DNA from 2 places in the Caproiciproducens sp. LBM24188 genome. Region 1 is predicted to be linked to the other one. Evidence: riboswitches for the same ligand, from Rfam matches in the RefSeq annotation. Region 1 holds a riboswitch; the other holds the start of a gene.
What was found. Region 1 has a riboswitch for thiamine pyrophosphate ahead of thiD (bifunctional hydroxymethylpyrimidine kinase/phosphomethylpyrimidine kinase). Riboswitches for the same ligand answer to the same signal wherever they lie in the genome.
Positions count from the first base shown of each region.

Region 1 (3,555 bases):
AAAAGCCGAGATGGATGTTATGATGCCATCACGTGGGACAGAGAATGCGAAATTCAGCAGCTGGCCGCTTGCACCGGTTAGGTCGATGGTTCCACTAAGGGCGGTAAGACCGGTTGCAGAATTGCCGAAGCCAATGAGTGCCGGCAGGCCAACCAGGCCAAGAGCCAGGGTTGTGGGTGCAACTGTACTGCCTGATGCAAAGGGGATGATGCTTCCGGAGCCGGTTGGTCCGGTGGGACCGGTGGCGCCTGTGGGTCCTGTTGGTCCGGTGGGACCGGTCGTGCCCGTAGGTCCTGTCGGCCCGGTGGGACCGGTGGCGCCTGTGGGTCCTGTCGGCCCGGTGGGACCGGTAGCGCCCGTGGGTCCTGTCGGCCCGGTGGGACCGGTGGCGCCTGTGGGTCCTGTCGGCCCGGTGGGACCGGTAGCGCCCGTGGGTCCTGTCGGCCCAGTGGGACCGGTGGCGCCTGTGGGTCCTGTCGGCCCGGTGGGACCGGTAGCACCCGTGGGTCCCGTAGGCCCGGTAGGTCCGGTGGCGCCTTTTATAATAGGAAACTGCATAGTAGGCCGATAAAAGGTCTGCAGGTAAGGGATGAGCTTTCCATTACACGTTTGGCCCTTTTATGTCTTTCGGGCCAGCATGGTTCTATTTTACCGGATGAACCGGTCCAGGACATATGGTATTGTTCAAAAAAACGGTTTTCGATATTGACAGAATGTTAATTAAATGATACGGTATTTCTAATGAAATAATTTGCGGGGGAACTCTTGTGAGTTGAGAAGGTAAAACCTGACCCTTAGAACCTGTCAGTTAACACTGGCGTAGGGAAGCAATCCATTATCACAAATCGTGAGGAAGTGCTTTCTTTATCCGAAGAAAGCACTTTTTTGTTATGAAACTGAATATGTTGCGGGGGAACTCTTGTGAGTTGAGAAGGTAAAACCTGACCCTTAGAACCTGTCAGTTAATACTGGCGTAGGGAAGCAATCCATTATCACAAATCGTGAGGAAGTGCTTTCTTTATCCAAAGAAAGCACTTTTTTGTTATGAAACTGAATATGTTGCGGGGGGACTCATATGAGTTGAGAAGGTAAAACCTGACCCTTAGAACCTGTCAGCTAACACTGGTGTAGGGAAGCAAAACTAGAGGAAAAAGATGCTTGCCGGGTTCAGCGAGCGTCTTTTTTGTTATTTGGAAGAAAGGTGAGAAACATGAAAAAAGTGTTATCCATTGCCGGGTCCGATTGCAGCGGCGGGGCGGGCATTCAGGCCGACCTAAAAGCCTTTGCCGCACACGGAGTCTACGGTATGAGCGTGATTGTTTCTGTGGTCGCGGAAAATACATTCCGTGTGATTGACGTGCAGGACATTGCGCCTGAATTAATTGAAAAACAAATTGATGCCGTTTTTGAGGACATTGGAACAGATGCCGTTAAAATCGGTATGTTGTCGCAATCCACCTGCATGCTGGCAGTTGCGCGTAAGCTCAAGGAATACAAACCCAAAAATGTTGTAATCGACCCGGTTATGGTGGCAAAAAACGGCTGCCCCCTGATGCAGCCTGATGCCATGGATACTTTAATCCGGGAGATTCTTCCGCTTGCCGACCTGCTTACTCCGAACATACCGGAAGCGGAAAAGATAGCTGGAATATCCATCCACTCAACTGCCGATATGGAACACGCTGCAAGGAAGATTACCGAGCTGGGAGCCAAAAATGTGCTGGTGAAGGGCGGCCATGCGGTAGGAGATGCTGTGGATATTCTCTTTGACGGAGCAAAGTTTTACCGTTTCAGCGCGGAGCGAATTGATACCAAAAACACGCATGGTACAGGATGTACCTATTCCTCTGCAATCGCTTCCAACCTTGCTTTGGGCTTTGATTTGGAGGAAGCGGTCCGAAGAGCGAAGAACTATGTTACCACGGCAATTCGGCATTCACTGCCCCTAGGGAAAGGCTGCGGCCCAACCAACCATTTTTATGACCTTTATCGAAATGGATTACCAAAGGAGGTTCTGCAAAATGAATGATATGACACAGATGGAGGCTGCCCGGAGCGGCATCGTAACCAAAGAATTGGCCCAGGTTGCCAAGGAGGAAGAACTGGCAGAGCCTGAACTGATGGCGCTTGTGGCGTCAGGCCAGGTTGCCATCCCGGCAAATACCCGCCACAAATCGCTGCATCCTTATGGAATCGGCGGCGGACTGCGGACAAAAATCAATGTTAACCTGGGTGTTTCCGGCGATTGTATCGACTACCATTCCGAGATGGAAAAGGTCCGGTTGGCGGAAAAGTTCGGCGCAGAAGCAATTATGGATTTGAGTAACTACGGGAAGACACGGGAGTTCCGCCAGAAGCTCATTGAAACCTCCCCGGCCATGATTGGCACCGTTCCGGTATATGACGCGATCGGATATCTGGAAAAAGATTTAAAAGAGATTACCGCACAGGATTTTTTGCAGGTGGTGCGTTCCCACGCCGAAGAAGGCGTAGATTTTATGACGATTCATGCCGGCCTTAACCGCAGAGCGGTGGAGGTTTTCCTGCGGGAAAAGCGGCAGATGAATATTGTGTCGCGCGGTGGTTCCCTGTTATTTGCGTGGATGAAAATGACGGGCAACGAAAATCCCTTTTATGAACATTATGACGAGTTGCTTGATATTCTGCGGGAATACGATGTGACCATCAGCCTGGGGGATGCGCTTCGCCCGGGCAGCATTGCGGATTCCACGGATGCTTCGCAGATCGCCGAGCTTATGGAAATCGGGAATTTGACAAAACGGGCTTGGGAACGGGGCGTGCAGGTACTGGTGGAAGGTCCAGGCCACATGGCGATGGATGAAATTGCAGCGAACATGAAGCTGGAAAAAAAGCTGTGCCATAATGCGCCGTTTTATGTGCTGGGACCGCTTGTTACGGACATTGCGCCCGGTTACGACCATATTACGGCCGCCATTGGCGGGGCCATCGCGGCGGCCCACGGTGCGGACTTTCTCTGCTATGTAACACCGGCTGAACATTTACGGCTGCCGAATTTGGAGGACGTCAAGGAAGGAATTATTGCCTCCAAAATTGCGGCGCACGCGGCGGATATTGCGAAAGGGGTGAAAGGAGCCCGCAAGCCGGATTACCAGATCAGCAAAGCCCGCAGAAAGCTCGATTGGGAGGAAACCTTCCGGCTTTCCCTGGATGGGGAAAAAGCAAGGGCATATTACGAAAGCGTTCCCCCGGAAGACCGGCACAGCTGTTCCATGTGCGGCAAAATGTGTGCGGTACGCACCATGAACCGGATTCTGGATGGGCTGGATGTCACCCTGAACGCTAAGTAACAAGGAGTGAAAAGAAATGAAACAGGAATTGGTGAAACAAATCGGCGATATTCTGAAATCCATCCGCGCCACTAAGCCGTTGATTTATCACATTACGAATTATGTTACGGTCAACGATTGTGCCAACATCACGCTTGCCGTTGGGGCGTCCCCCATCATGGCAGATGACCTTGGGGAAGCGGCAGACATCACTTCAATTTCCTCCGCGCTGGTACTGAATATGGGA
Region 1 is NZ_CP196862.1:2,785,462-2,789,016, reverse strand. Features, by position in the region: gene ACSVDI_RS13095 (exosporium glycoprotein BclB-related protein) at 1-558, opposite strand, end outside; TPP riboswitch at 746-844, shown strand; TPP riboswitch at 900-998, shown strand; TPP riboswitch at 1,054-1,152, shown strand; gene thiD (bifunctional hydroxymethylpyrimidine kinase/phosphomethylpyrimidine kinase) at 1,211-2,029, shown strand; gene thiC (phosphomethylpyrimidine synthase ThiC) at 2,022-3,329, shown strand; gene thiM (hydroxyethylthiazole kinase) at 3,346-3,555, shown strand, end outside.

Region 2 (3,555 bases), 600 kb from region 1:
CGGAGAGAAAGCCATTTGGCTGCAATTCTGGGCCGAAGTACGGTGCGCCACAGTTACTTTGTGAGCGCCTTATAGAGCAGCAGACCGCCCGCGCTGGCTCCGCCCAAAAGCAGAAAGAGTGCGGCGGCCTGACCGTAATTGCCGCTTTCCAGCGCATGGCCCCCGACCGAGGATGCCCAGAGGGAGGGAACGCGGGCCAGTGTAGTAATCAGCAGAAAACGGCTGAAGTTTTGGGGCAGCAGGCCAGCAGAAAATAAAAACAGGCGTTTCGGTGTGCCAGGAATCAGGAACAGCAGCCACAACAGCGCATCGCGTTTCTTTTCGCCGAGAAAAAACAGCACCTTTTCCTGTTGGGCGGAGGAAAAGAACAGATTTAAAAGCTTTCTGCCGCAGATTTTGGTAAAATAAAAAATCACCGTGGTTGATATCAGGACGGAGCAGATCGTCAGAAAAAAGCCCTGTGCCCGCCCGAACGCGTAGCCGCCCGCCGCGGCGGTCAGTTCCAGCGGGATGGGGAGAAACCCCTGCAGAATTTCCATGCCCAGAAACGAAATTTTTCCCAAAGCGCCCTGGCTGCGGATAAACCGGGCCAGTTCTTCAGAATTTGTAATCAGCATTAAAATCGGTCGGCAGAGCAGAACGGTCAGCCACAGGAACAAAGCCAGGCCCGCCGCCAGAATAGCCGTGCCCAAAATACGGTCGCGCAGGGGAGGCGGCTGGTTCTTTGCACGCGGAAAGGTTGCCCGTACGGGGAAGGTGTGTTTTCGGATCAATCTCTGAAATCCTTTATTCAGGGTCATCACCTTGATTCCCGGGTGTGCATCAGAATGCATCCCGGATGGAATGGAAAAGCGGGTTCTTCTGCATTGTATTCTGCATCCTTGCCGGATTATGAGAAAAGAATGCCTTTGTCACTCGGTTTTCGCCGCCGGTTTTTCCGCGAAAAAAGAAACAGCGCCGGCTGCTCAAGGGCAGCCGGCGCCGGGAAGGGTTCTCTGTTTATGCTTTTTTGGGGCTTCTGTGTTCCATGCGGTCCAGCACCTGAACCAGGATGACGGACACCACAGCGGTAATGATGGTTTCTACCAGCATATAGCTGCCGTTGTAAGTAAGGGAGTAGAGCCAAACCGGCGTTCCTTCCGGCGCGTAGCTGGCCCAAATGAGAATACCGGAAAGGAAGCTGCACACAAAGCGCAGCGCGCAGACGACCACAGAGCCCACCGCCACACTGACGGTGCGGGCTTTGAACGGTTTGCCGAAGAACGACGCCGTGCCGAGGACCGTAAACGCCAGCACGTAGTCCAGAAGAACGACGGCGATAAACGCCGCGATGGTGTTGGCCGGGGGTGCGTCGAACCGAAGCACCATTTGCAGCAGACTGTGCGTGAACGCAGTGGCAATGCCCCATTTCAGGCCGTGCCGGTACGAAACCAGCACCAACGGCACCATGCTGGCACAGGTAATGGAGCCGCCCTGCGGCAGTTCGAAGAGCTTAATCATGCTTAATACGGTGGACATGGCGATCATCAGCGCGCATTCCACAAGGGTCAAAGTCGTGTTCTTTTTCATGTGTGTTCCTCCAAAACATGATTTGAACCGAATAATCCCTGAAACCTATTCAAGAATCCAGCCCTTCGTTCGGTTTCCCCGCCGGCGATTGGTTCCGACGGTCAAACCGAAGGAATGGAAGCGTTTGGATGGAGTGTAAAAGCATTGCTGCATAAATGCAAAAAACGCTCTGTGAATGCACAGAGCGTCAAAAATACCGTTTCTTTCCTACGCTGGCATTATCCAGATCAGGTCGAGGGTTCGAAGCGTCCATCCGCTTCATCTCAGCCGAGTATACTCAGCACCCCTTTATACTTGTTCCGATGGGAAGCGTCGAATGAAATTAAGAACAAACGGAACCAATGCCGTCTTTCAACAATACCTCTCGTTCTGCCTCTTACGGAACTCGTATTATTCAGTTCGTTCCTATCATACAATAGGGAATTCGGTTTGTCAATTCCCTACTGGGAGGAACAGCCGGGTTCGGTTGTTTGAAAGCGGAAAGCAGTTCAAACCGGGAGTTTCGCTGCTTTGTACTGCTGCCCCGCTGCTACTGAAGCAGAAGTGCTTTCAAAGTGGGAATATCCTTTGCAAAAACGGACGCACCCTCGTGCTCCATTTCTTCCTGCGTGCCAAAACCGTACAGAACGCCGATGAACTGGGTGCCGGCTTCGCGCGCACCGGCGGCGTCAAAGCGAGTGTCGCCCACCATTACGGCCTGTTCAGCGGGAACGTGGCGGGCATTCAGCGCAGACCGGATCAGCTCATCTTTGTTGCTGCTGTGCTCGTTTTCATCCGGGGCGGAAATAAAGTCAAAGTAAGGGGTCAAATGAAAATAATCCAGCACGGGAAGGGCAATGTTTTCCGGCTTGGATGTGGCGACTGCCAGGGAGATTTTCTTTTGCTTCAGTTCTTCCAGCAGCTCTGGAATCCCGGGGTAGGGCGCGTTCTGAAATGCCCCGGTTACATTGTACGTTTCCCGGTAAAGGAGTACCGCCTGTTCGGCTTGTTCTTCCGTCAGGCCGCAGTAATTGACGAAACTGGACCACAGCGGCGGGCCAATGAATTTACGCAGGGTTTCCTGCGGCGGTACGGGAAATCCCATTTTTTTCAGTGCCAGCGCGGCGCAGCCGGTAATGCCCGGCTCAGAATTTGTTAAGGTTCCGTCCAAATCAAATAAAATCAGCGAATAGCTCATTTGGATTCCACCTGGTTTGCTTTTCTGGATTCGGCCTTGTTCAGGAAGCTTTCCTTTTTCACGCTGACGCGTTCGTGCGTGCCCTTTGCAATCAGCCCGGCTTCATCATATGCCTCCAGTGCAAAGCGGAAAAAACGTCCCTCGTTTTCCGTCAGTTCGGCGGTCACCGTCACCGTTGCCCCGAGCGGCGTGGGGTTCAGATGTTCCACTGTGATTTTGGAACCAACCGTGGTGTAAATATCTTCTAACCCTTCCTGCGCAAGCGCCGCGGCAGCTCCTTCAAACAAGGCCGCGACGGTCGGGGTGGCAAGCACGCGCAGGCTGCCGCTGCCCACGTTTACCGCTAACATGTCTTCTGTAACGGTGTATTCGCGGGTCAGCTTTGCGGATTTTATTTCTTTCATTGTCATTTCCTCCTTACACATGATATAATAATTCTTGCTGTTCTAACTGTTGAAATGGTAAAAGCGGTTAAAATTAATAAACGGTGCGGTGTGCTCCACGAAAGCCCAAAGAAATTGCGGCCGCCGAAGGCGGGAAGGCGCTGCGCGCCGCCCAGCAATTTCCGAAAGTCAAACCAGCGGCAGCGGGTTTGACTATTACACCGAGCTTGACGTGATCCAAAGAAATTGCGGCCGCCGAAGGCGGGAAGGCGCTGCGCGCCGCCCAGCAAATTCCGAAAGCCAAACCAGCGACAGCGGGTTTGACTATTACACCGAGCTTGACGTGATCCAAAGAAATTGCGGCCGCCGAAGGCGGGAAGGCGCTGCGCGCCGCCCAGCAATTTCCAAAAGTCAAATCAACCGCAG
Region 2 is NZ_CP196862.1:389,851-393,405, forward strand. Features, by position in the region: gene ACSVDI_RS01780 (TVP38/TMEM64 family protein) at 54-773, opposite strand; gene thiT (energy-coupled thiamine transporter ThiT) at 1,000-1,569, opposite strand; TPP riboswitch at 1,757-1,867, opposite strand; gene ACSVDI_RS01790 (HAD hydrolase-like protein) at 2,099-2,746, opposite strand; gene ACSVDI_RS01795 (thioesterase family protein) at 2,743-3,150, opposite strand; gene ACSVDI_RS01800 (hypothetical protein) at 3,224-3,481, opposite strand.
Region 2: it holds a riboswitch for thiamine pyrophosphate, as region 1 does, so the genes downstream of both, thiT (energy-coupled thiamine transporter ThiT) here and thiD (bifunctional hydroxymethylpyrimidine kinase/phosphomethylpyrimidine kinase) in region 1, are expected to answer to the same signal.